DNA from 2 places in the Mesorhizobium sp. CA13 genome. Region 1 is predicted to be linked to the other one. Evidence: predicted binding sites of a transcription regulator. Region 1 holds the regulator's gene; the other holds the start of a gene.
What was found. Region 1 encodes LexA, which represses DNA repair genes until DNA is damaged. Its sites were predicted from a motif close to TGTTCNNNNTGTGTTCNG; they were not measured.
Positions count from the first base shown of each region.

Region 2: the regulator LexA is predicted to act here: its motif matches at 3,165-3,182, upstream of LB566_RS04275 (PA0069 family radical SAM protein).

Region 1 covers NZ_JAIUHS010000004.1:256,243-261,026, forward strand. Annotated here, with positions in the region: gene kynU (kynureninase) at 1-560, opposite strand, end outside; gene LB566_RS12680 (TetR/AcrR family transcriptional regulator) at 563-1,234, opposite strand; gene lexA (transcriptional repressor LexA) at 1,700-2,440, shown strand; gene LB566_RS12690 (ComEC/Rec2 family competence protein) at 2,434-4,784, opposite strand, start outside.
Region 2 covers NZ_JAIUHS010000001.1:835,644-840,427, reverse strand. Annotated here, with positions in the region: gene LB566_RS04290 (F0F1 ATP synthase subunit B) at 1-336, shown strand, start outside; gene LB566_RS04285 (F0F1 ATP synthase subunit B) at 347-838, shown strand; gene LB566_RS04280 (ribonuclease HII) at 1,102-1,794, opposite strand; gene LB566_RS04275 (PA0069 family radical SAM protein) at 1,936-3,090, opposite strand; gene LB566_RS04270 (glycosyltransferase) at 3,241-3,765, shown strand; gene LB566_RS04265 (hypothetical protein) at 3,913-4,158, opposite strand; gene moaB (molybdenum cofactor biosynthesis protein B) at 4,478-4,784, opposite strand, start outside.

The DNA.
Region 1 (4,784 bases):
GTCAGCGCGGCCATGTCGCGCAGCTGCCCGGATTTGTAGTTGACGTGGTTGACCAGGATGACCGCAACGCGCTCATCGATCAGTTCTTCTATGGTCGGCGCATTGACACCCTCAAGACGCAGCATCGTGCTCGGCCGCGTCGAGGCAACGCCTTCGGCCATATAGAGATCGGTCGGAAAGCTGTCCCCCTCGGCGACGATGACCGACCTGTCCAGCCGCATCCCGAGTGCCGCATGCAGCACCTTGTAGATGTTGATCGAGGTGGTATCGCAGACCACCGTCTGGCCGGCGGCGGCCCCGATCAGGCGCCCGAGCTGGTCGCCGAGTTCGACCGGCATGTCGAACCAGCCGGCGGTGTTCCAGGCGCGGATGAGATCCTGCGCCCACTCCTGCGTGGCGGCCTTCTGCAGCTCGCCGAACACGGCGGGCGAAGCGGCGCCGAGCGAATTGCCGTCGAGATAGATCACCCCTTGAGGCAAGGTGAAGCGGTCACGCATGGCACGCAGCGGATCCGCGGTGTCCATTGCCTCGATCGCTGCGAGATCGGGAATTTTGCTCATGGTCACGATGTTCCTCGGTGAGAAGAGCGCCCCGGAAACGGGCCGGCCGTTTTGCCGCCGGGGCAAGGGCTGGCCGCATAGAGGCGCAAAAACAGGGTGAACGCCCGGTTCGATCTTTGCTCGATTTCCGGCCGAGGCAACTCCTCGAGCACCCCGACGATCCGGCGAACCTGGAGATCGCCGATCAAAAGCCGGACGTAGATGTCGGCGGCTTCGGCAGGATCGTCACAGGCGATCAGGCCGGCCCGACTTGCGGTTCGAAGCAGGTCGCCAACAAGCGGCATTATGGTATTGCGGCCGAATTGCGCGATCGACTGGCCAAGCGTGCCTGTATCGTTGACGTCGCCGGCTGCGGCGCGATTGAGCGCCACCGCCTTGTCGCCCGTCACAAGGGTCAGCAGGACTGGCCCGAGCAAGTTCAGGGTTTCGAGCGGATCGCGCGCCTGGCGAAGGGCGTCCTCCAGCAGCTTCCTTGCTTCTCCCGCATTGGCTTCGATCAGGGATCGAAACAGGACCTGCTTGTTGCCGTACCAGTTGTAGAGGGTTTCGTTCGAGGCCGATGCCCGCTTGGCGATGGCAAGCAGGGAGGCGCTTTTGTAGCCGGTTTCCCGGAGCACCGCATAGGCGGCCTCCTCTATCCGTTCACGTCGCGCGGCCTGCTTCGGCGTGGTCATTGGTGTCCCTCTTCGAAAACCGTACATTGTTATACGGTTTAGTCAAGCGAGCCGGAAGCAAGGAGCGAACGAACGCAGCCCGTCGCATTCGGTGATGCCTGGCCGCTTTCCGGCAGGAAGTTGGCATTTTGGTTTCGTTTCGTTCACGAGCCGCGGAGATTTTGATCCGCCCCAAAAGGCAGCCGGCACCTGCCGGTCACACAGTTTGCAGGCTTGTACCAACAGTGGAGATCGGCCGGGCCACAGGCCATTAACCAAAATAGTTTCAAAGAGGCTGAGAGCGCATTGACGACAGACGGCGCTGGCAGGATGCTGGCTGCGGGAGGGCCTTTCGTTTCCGCCGCCTTAACGAATTCATTAAACTTTAAATGGTTGCGGAACACAACTGGAACAGATAGTGTTTGTTCTGGGTTTGTTTTCTGATTCTGATTCCAGACCCTTCGTGCAATGCCTTTGGGGGCCGCCATGCTCACGCGCAAGCAACATGAACTCTTGATGTTCATCCATGAACGGCTGAAGGAAAGCGGCATTCCGCCGTCCTTCGACGAGATGAAGGAAGCGCTGGACCTCGCCTCTAAGTCGGGAATTCATCGGCTGATCACGGCGTTGGAGGAGCGCGGCTTCATTCGCCGCCTGCCGAACCGGGCCCGCGCGCTGGAGGTGCTGCGCCTGCCGGATTCGATCGCGCCGGGTCTTAACGCGGCAAAGAAGTTCTCCCCGAGCGTCATCCAGGGCAGCCTCGGACAGGGCGGCCTTAACAGGCAGATCAAGCCGGCGGCGCCCTCGCGCCTGCCCGCCGCTGGCAATGACGACGACGTGGTTTCAGCGGTTTCGATCCCGGTCATGGGCCGTATCGCGGCCGGCGTGCCGATCGACGCTATCCAGCATCAGACGCATTCCATCTCGGTGCCGCCGGACATGATCATGGGCGGCGAGCATTATGCGCTGGAGGTCAAGGGCGATTCGATGATCGAGGCCGGCATCTTCGACGGCGATACGGTCATCATCCGCAACGCCGACACCGCAAGTCCCGGCGAGATTGTCGTGGCCCTGGTCGACGAGGAGGAAGCGACGCTGAAGCGCTTCCGTCGCAAGGGCGCCTCGATTGCGCTCGAGGCCGCCAATCCGGCTTATGAAACACGTATTTTCGGACCGGACAGGGTCAAGGTGCAAGGCAAGCTGGTCGGACTGATCAGGCGCTACTGAGCGGGTTCGGCGTTGGGCTTTTCGGGTTTGCGGTAGGGAGGCAGTCCCCGTGCCTCGCGCGAGAATTTTCGCTGTTCGTGCCAGGGCCGATATGGCCTGTCGACGGCAAAGCTGACCTGGGCCGGTTCCGTCGCCGATTGCTGGTCGAAGAAGACGGCGGCACTTCCGTTCCGAGCGAGCTGCCGCTTGGTGATGACGAGGACCAGCGGATTGTGGCAGGGGTCGTAGCCCCCGGGATCGTCGATGACTATCAGATCCGCATAGGCGCAGGCCCTCCAGGCATCCTTGCGATCCTCCACCTGCGCGATGATCGCCCCGGAGGGATGCCGGGCCATGCACAGGCCGGTGAAGCAATAGAAAGGCGCTCCGGCGGGAAGTTGCGCGGGATCGAAGATGTCGAACTGTCGGTCGCCGCTGTCGAACAGCTCCGGCCCAACGATGGTTTCGGATTTCAGCGCGCGTTTCCAGTTGTCGACCGTGAATTCGTTCGGGCGCGCCCGGTTGATCGCGAGCTCGCCGCCGCCGATCGGCAGCGCCACCAGGCGGGCATCCTCCGAAATCAGCACGTCCGGCGTGCGCGTATCCGCGACGGTCAACAGGCCGGCGAGCGCGAAGGGAAGTGCCGCCAGCCGCAGCCATGTCGTGGCCATCGTCGCGATGACCAGGGCGATCGCGACCAGAAGAACGGATTGCTGCGAAATCAACCCGACCGCGTCGACCGGCGAGCGTTGCGAGATCCATCCGGATATGGCGATCATCGCGGTCAGTCCCTTGCCCATCAGATAAAGCGATGGTCCATCGAACCCGAACGGCATCAGCAGCGCACTGGCAACCGCAAGGAACATCACGACGGAAACGATCGGCATGACTGCAAGATTGGCGAACAGGCTGAGTGGCGACACGCGCTGGAAATGCCAGATGGCGAAAAGCGCCGTGGCGCTTCCCGCGATGATCGAGGTCATCGCCAGCCCACCTGTCGCCAGCAGCAATTTTCGCGTCAGGAAGCCGGGCCAGGTCCGTTGCGGCGGCGGGGTCCGCGCTTTGTCGGCTTTGCGATCCGACCAGCCGGCATAGGCGCCGACCAGGGCCGCGGTGGCGGCGAACGACATTTGGAAGCTCGGCCCTACCACCTCGTGCGGCGACACTACGATGACGGCGATCGCCGAAATAGCCAGATTGCGCATGGTGAGTGCCGCCCGATCGAACAGGACGGCGATCAGCATCACCGCCAGCATGATGAAGCTGCGTTCGGCGGCAACGACGACGCCCGAAATGACGAGATAGGCGGCGATCGAGAAAAGTGCCGCCGCGGCCGCGTATTTCTTGACCGGCCGGCGGGAGGAAAAGTTCGGGAACAGCGCGAAGCCACCACGCAGCAGCCCCATGACGGTGCCGGCGACCAGCGCCATGTGCAGCCCGGAAATTGAGATGATGTGGTAGATGCCGGTGCGTCGCATCGCTTCGTTGATTTCGTCGGGAATCCCGGCGCGCACGCCCACGATCAGCGCCGCGGCGATCTCGCCCTCGGCGCCGCCGATGCTGTCCCTGATATGGTCGGCAATGCTTTCACGAGCACTCTCGATGGCGGCTGAAAGAGCGGCCCACAGCGGCCTGTCATCGGCCGAGACGATCTTGGGATTGCCGAGAAAGAACCCGCTGGCACCGATGCCGGCGAAGTAGCTGTCGAAGGAAAAGTCGTAGCTGTCCGGCCGCACCGGCCCGGTCGGCGGCAACAGCTTGGCATAGCCGGTCACGAGCGAGCCGGCCGTCACCTCAGCCGGTACCTTGCGCGCCGAAAGGCGGACGCGCTCCGGCGCGTAGCGTAGTTTCGGCCGTGCGGTCGATGTCACGTCGATGGTCAGCCGGATGCGGCCGGTCTCCATCTGGTCGACTGAAACGACGCGGCCGGTGATTTGCGTGGAGATTTCCGAGCCCAGCATCCGCGTTCCCGCCCGCCAGGTCTCGACTTTGCCGGCGAGCATGCCGAGCGCGCACAACAGCGCCGCCATGAAGCACAGATGGGTTTTCGACCATGAGCGCGAAACGAGCGCGCACAGCGCCATCAGGATCGCGATCGCGAGAGGCTTGGCAAAGCCCGGCTCCGCCGCCAGCGAAAAATAGGCCACCGATCCGCATGCCAGGAACACCGGTATCAGCAGGAAGGCTACGCCCCGATCGAGTTCGAGCTCGGCGGCTCTGGCCACTCCGTTGCGCAGGCGAGGCCATGAAGCACGACCGAACTCCCGGCGCAGGCGCGAGGCCGCGCGGACAGCGGGGACGCCAGGCGGCGCGGAAACATCCGGCGGCAGCGACTTGCCCGGCTGCTGCAAGGGCGGCGGCGCCA
Region 2 (4,784 bases), on a different contig from region 1:
CTCGATCAGGCCGCGAAGTTGAAGGGCGAGGCCGACGCTGCCGTTGCTGCCTACGAGCAGGAATTGGCGGAAGCCAAGAAGAACGCCAACGCCATCGGCCAGCAGGCCAATGACGCGGCCAAGGCGGAAGCCGAGACCGCGCGTAAAAAGATCGAGGCTGCGCTCGACGAGAAGCTCGGCGAGGCCGAGGCGCGCATTTCTTCCATCAAGGCCAACGCCATGAAGGAAGTCGGCAGCATCGCCGAGGACACTGCCTCGGCGATCGTCGAGGCGCTGGTCGGCGGCAAGGCCAGCAAGGCCGAGATCGCGGCCGCGGTCAAATCCGTGGCCGGGTGAGGAGCGCATCATGGACGCCACATCTCTTGCAACGCTCTGGGCCACGATCGCCCTGGTCATCTTTTTGGCCATCGCCATCTACATCAAGGTGCCCCGCCTGATCGCCAAGGCGCTCGATGCCCGCGCCGCCAGGATCAGCAGCGAGCTCGACGAGGCGCGCAGGCTGCGCGAGGAGGCCCAGCAACTGCTTGGCCAATACCAGCGCAAGCGCAACGAAGCCGAGCAGGAGGCCGCAGACATCGTCGCCGCGGCCAAGCGCGAAGCCGAACTGCTCGCCGCCGAGGCGCATAAGAAGACCGAGGACTACGTCGCGCGGCGCACCGCTCTCGCCGAACAGAAGATCGGCCAGGCCGAGCGCGAGGCGATCGGCGAAGTGCGCGCCAGCGCCGTCGACATCGCCGTCGAAGCCGCTCGCACGCTGCTCGCCGGCAAGATCGACGCCAAGGTGGGAGCCGATTTGTTCAAGGCCTCGCTGCAGGATGTTAAGGCGAAGCTGAACTGAGCCTTGACCGACGCAGAACAATCAAAGCCGCCTGGGCAACCTGGCGGCTTTTTTGTTGGAGAACGGGGCGAAGCGCTGAAGCTGCCAATCTCCCCCCTCGTGGGGGAGATGCCCGGCAGGGCAGAGGGGGGCGCTGTCCCGCCAGCCTGTCAGACAATGCCTGCGCTGCCTTGCGACTTCTGCGTGAGTAGAGGTAGTTCTGGAAGGTAGCGATCTTTCGCGCCTCCCTCTGTCCTGCCGGACATCTCCCCCACGCTGCCGGCTCACTCCAACCCCGCGAAGTTTTCTTCTTCCACCTCGGCACCCTCAAGCCTGAACGGCGCGAAGGACACACGGTGCAGCCGCGCCACCGGCCCGTGCGTCTCGATCGCGGTGCGATGGCGGACCGTGGCGTAGCCCATATGCACTTCGAAGCCGTAGTGCTGGTGATGGCTGCCGCAGCCGCACATCATGCGGTCGCGCATCACCTTGGCGACGATCGAGGCGGCGGCGATGGATTGCGAGCGCTGGTCGCCCTTGATCAGCGCGCGCCCCGCGCAAGGCAGGCCCGGCGGCACGTCGCGCCCATCGGCGAGCGCGAGCTTCGGCCGCACCGGCAGGCCGGCGACCGCACGGCGCATCGCCTCCAGGCTCGCCTTGAGGATGTTGCTGCCGTCAATGCCCTCGGCGCTGACCGAAGCCATCGACACGCCAAGCGCGGAGCCGATGATGCGCACGAACAGCGCCTCGCGCTGCAAGTGGCTGAGCCGTTTGGAATCGTCGAGGCCGTCGGGGATGTTGGCGGGGTCGAGCACAACCGCAGCCGCCACCACCGGTCCGGCCAGCGGGCCGCGTCCGGCCTCGTCCATCCCCGCCACTGGCCACAGGCCTTCGGCCATCGCCTTCGTCTCGAAGGAGAAATCGGGTTTCTCGACGATTTCGAAGAGAGGCGGAGAATCAGAACGCGCGCGAGCCATGTTGCGGCGAGGTTCGCATCGGCTCTGATTCTCCGCAAGTCCCTCCGGGTCGGGTGGGGCGCCGGACCGGGAGGGCACCGTCTGCAGGCCGGGGCAGGCCGGACGGGATTTTTCGCCACGGCGGCAAACAGCCGTGGTCGTTCAAAGCAGCATCAACTGCTCCTGGTCCTTGCCGGCGGCGACGAACTGGTCGGTCCGCAGCGTGCGCCGCTCGGCATTGAGACCGAGCCGCTTGGCGGTGATCTCGAAGCGCCGGCCGATCTGCCAGGCGTAAGGACCCGCGCCCTTCATGCGCTTGCCCCATTCCGAATCGTAATCCTTGCCCTCGCGCATCGAGCGGATCAGCGACATCACATGGCGATAGCGGTCGGGATAGTGGCGCAACAGCCAGTCCTTGAAGATCGGGCTGACCTCGAGCGGCAGGCGCAGCACGACATAGCCCGCCTCGCGTGCGCCGGCATGGTGCGCCGAATCGAGGATGCGTTCCATCTCCTGGTCGGTCAGCCCGGGGATGATCGGTGCCACCATCACCGAAGCAGGGATGCCGGCATCCGCAAGCTGCCTGATCGCCTCCAGCCGCTTGCTCGGCGTCGAGGCGCGTGGCTCCATGGTGCGCGCCAGCATGCGGTCGAGCGTCGTCACCGACAACGCCACTTTGGCGAGGCCCCGTTCGGCCATGCGTGACAAGATGTCGATATCGCGCGTCACCAGAGCGGATTTGGTGACGATGCCGACCGGGTGCCCGCGCGCCTCCAGCACTTCGAGGATCTCGCGCATGATCCGGTACTGTTTTTCGATCGGCTGGTAGGGATCGGTATTGGTGCCGATGGCGATGGTCCTCGGCTGGTAACCGTCCTTCGACAGTTCCTTGTCGAGCAGGCGCGCCGCGTCCGGCTTGGCGAACAGCTTGGATTCGAAATCCAGCCCCGGCGACAGGCCCATGAAACTATGCGTAGGCCGCGCAAAGCAGTAGACGCAGCCATGCTCGCAGCCCCGATAGGGATTGATCGAGCGGTCGAAGGAGATGTCGGGCGATTCATTGCGGGTAATGATGGTGCGCGGCTTCTCGACCTGCACCTCGGTCTTGAAGGGAGGCAGTTCCTCCAGTGAGTTCCAGCCATCGTCGAAGACATGCCGGCTGACGGGCTCGAACCGACCGGACGGGTTGATGCCTGCCGACCGGCCGCGGTTGCGGTCCGGACGCACGCGCATGCCGCTCTGCTCGATCATCGCGTTGGCCATCTCGGCTCGTCCTGCTCCGAAGGCGGCAATGTCGGCGCGCATGATCGGTTCCATCTTCGCCCGCTCCCAGGGACTGTCCATGTTGCTTCGAATCGCTCTGCTCATGAATTTAATCCTATTTACCGAACGAGAACAAAGCAAGAACTTTTTATGGTGCGCCGCAAAAACTGGCGCTGCGTTCCGCTTTCCGCTATTCGGCAAACGATGCTCACCGTTCTCATCGAGACCCACAATGACGAGGAGGGCCTCGCCCGCACGCTGGCGACGCTGATCGGCGGCGCGGTCGAGGGCGTGGTGCGCGAGGTCATCGTCTGCGACACCGGTTCCACCGACCAGACCCATCGCGTCGCCGAGCATGCCGGGTGCCAGTATGTGACCGACGGGGTCGCGGCGGCCATCCGGCATGCGAAGGGCGATTGGCTGTTGCTGCTGGAACCGGGCGCGCGACTGGTCGATGGATGGATCGACGAGGTCGTTGCGCACACCGCGAAGCAAACCATGGCGGCGCGGTTTTCACGCACACGCGCCGGCCGCGCGCCATTCCTGGCCCGGATATTCTCGGGAAACCGGGCCTTGGCCGACGGGCTGCTGATCAGCAAGCGCCAGGCCGCGTCCTTGTCGAAAAAAGCCGGCAGCGCCGAGGCCCTCGCTCGCGGCCTGGCGACCAAGCGGCTGGATGCCGAAATCTGGGTCGCTCCGGCAAAACAAGAGCACCGCCCATCCAAATGATTTTGCAGCTGCTCTGTCTACGTGCGTTGCACATGTGACGCGCAGCTAGCTCCGATCACGCGGGTGCCGGCGCGCAGGCCGCGGCTGATGATGGAAGTGGTTTCGGCGTCTCGCGGCCCTGGCGCCGACGTTTCCACGGCGAGCCGGTCATTCGCCAAAACGCATCTCCACAGGCATCCAGCGAAGGCGACGTCTGGCTTGACGCTGTGCCTTGCTTTCCGCGTCGTAGTCGACAGGGATCGGTTCCTGACTGAACGACCGTTGATCGTCCAGGGCGTTGATGATGACGATTGCCCTGGCATCGTCCTCTCCGGCGATTGCGGCGGTATAGACGCCGCATTCGCCGCAGATCAGGTAGTCGGCCGTCCCCAATCCAAAACGGTATTTCTTCAATCGCCGGACGTCCTTGACTGAGATGATCAGCCTGCCGTCCGGATCGGCGACGGCGCGCGAACCATGCCTGGTACAGAACGAGCACTGGCAGGCGCGGACCTCGATTTTCGATGGATCGAGCTCGGTTGAAAATCGAAGGCGTATGTTGCCGCAATGGCACCCGCCACCATGCACAGTCATCGCATCCATCCCGTCGTCAACGGCGATGGCCGCCGCGAGACGATACGTCCTCCCGCATCCGGTTTGGAATGGTCTTTCGAAGGCGAAGGTGGTGTTCTGCCTGGCAAGAGCGGCGTGAACCCGGCGCCTTGCCTCCGTTTTACGGAGCCGACATGCCGCGCCGCAGGTGCTCGTCCAGGCGCGGCATGATCTCGACGAAGTTGCAGGGCATGTGCCGGTAATCGAGCTGCGCCTTCAAGATGCCGTCCCAGGCATCCTTGCAGGCGCCGGGCGAGCCCGGCAGCACGAAGACGAAGGTGGCGTTGACGACGCCGCCGGTCGCCCGGCTCTGGATCGTCGAGGTGCCGATCTTGTCGTAGGAAATGCGGTGGAACACCTCGGAAAAGCCGTCCATGCGCTTTTCGAAGATCGGCTCCAGCGCGTCCGGCGTCACGTCGCGCCCGGTG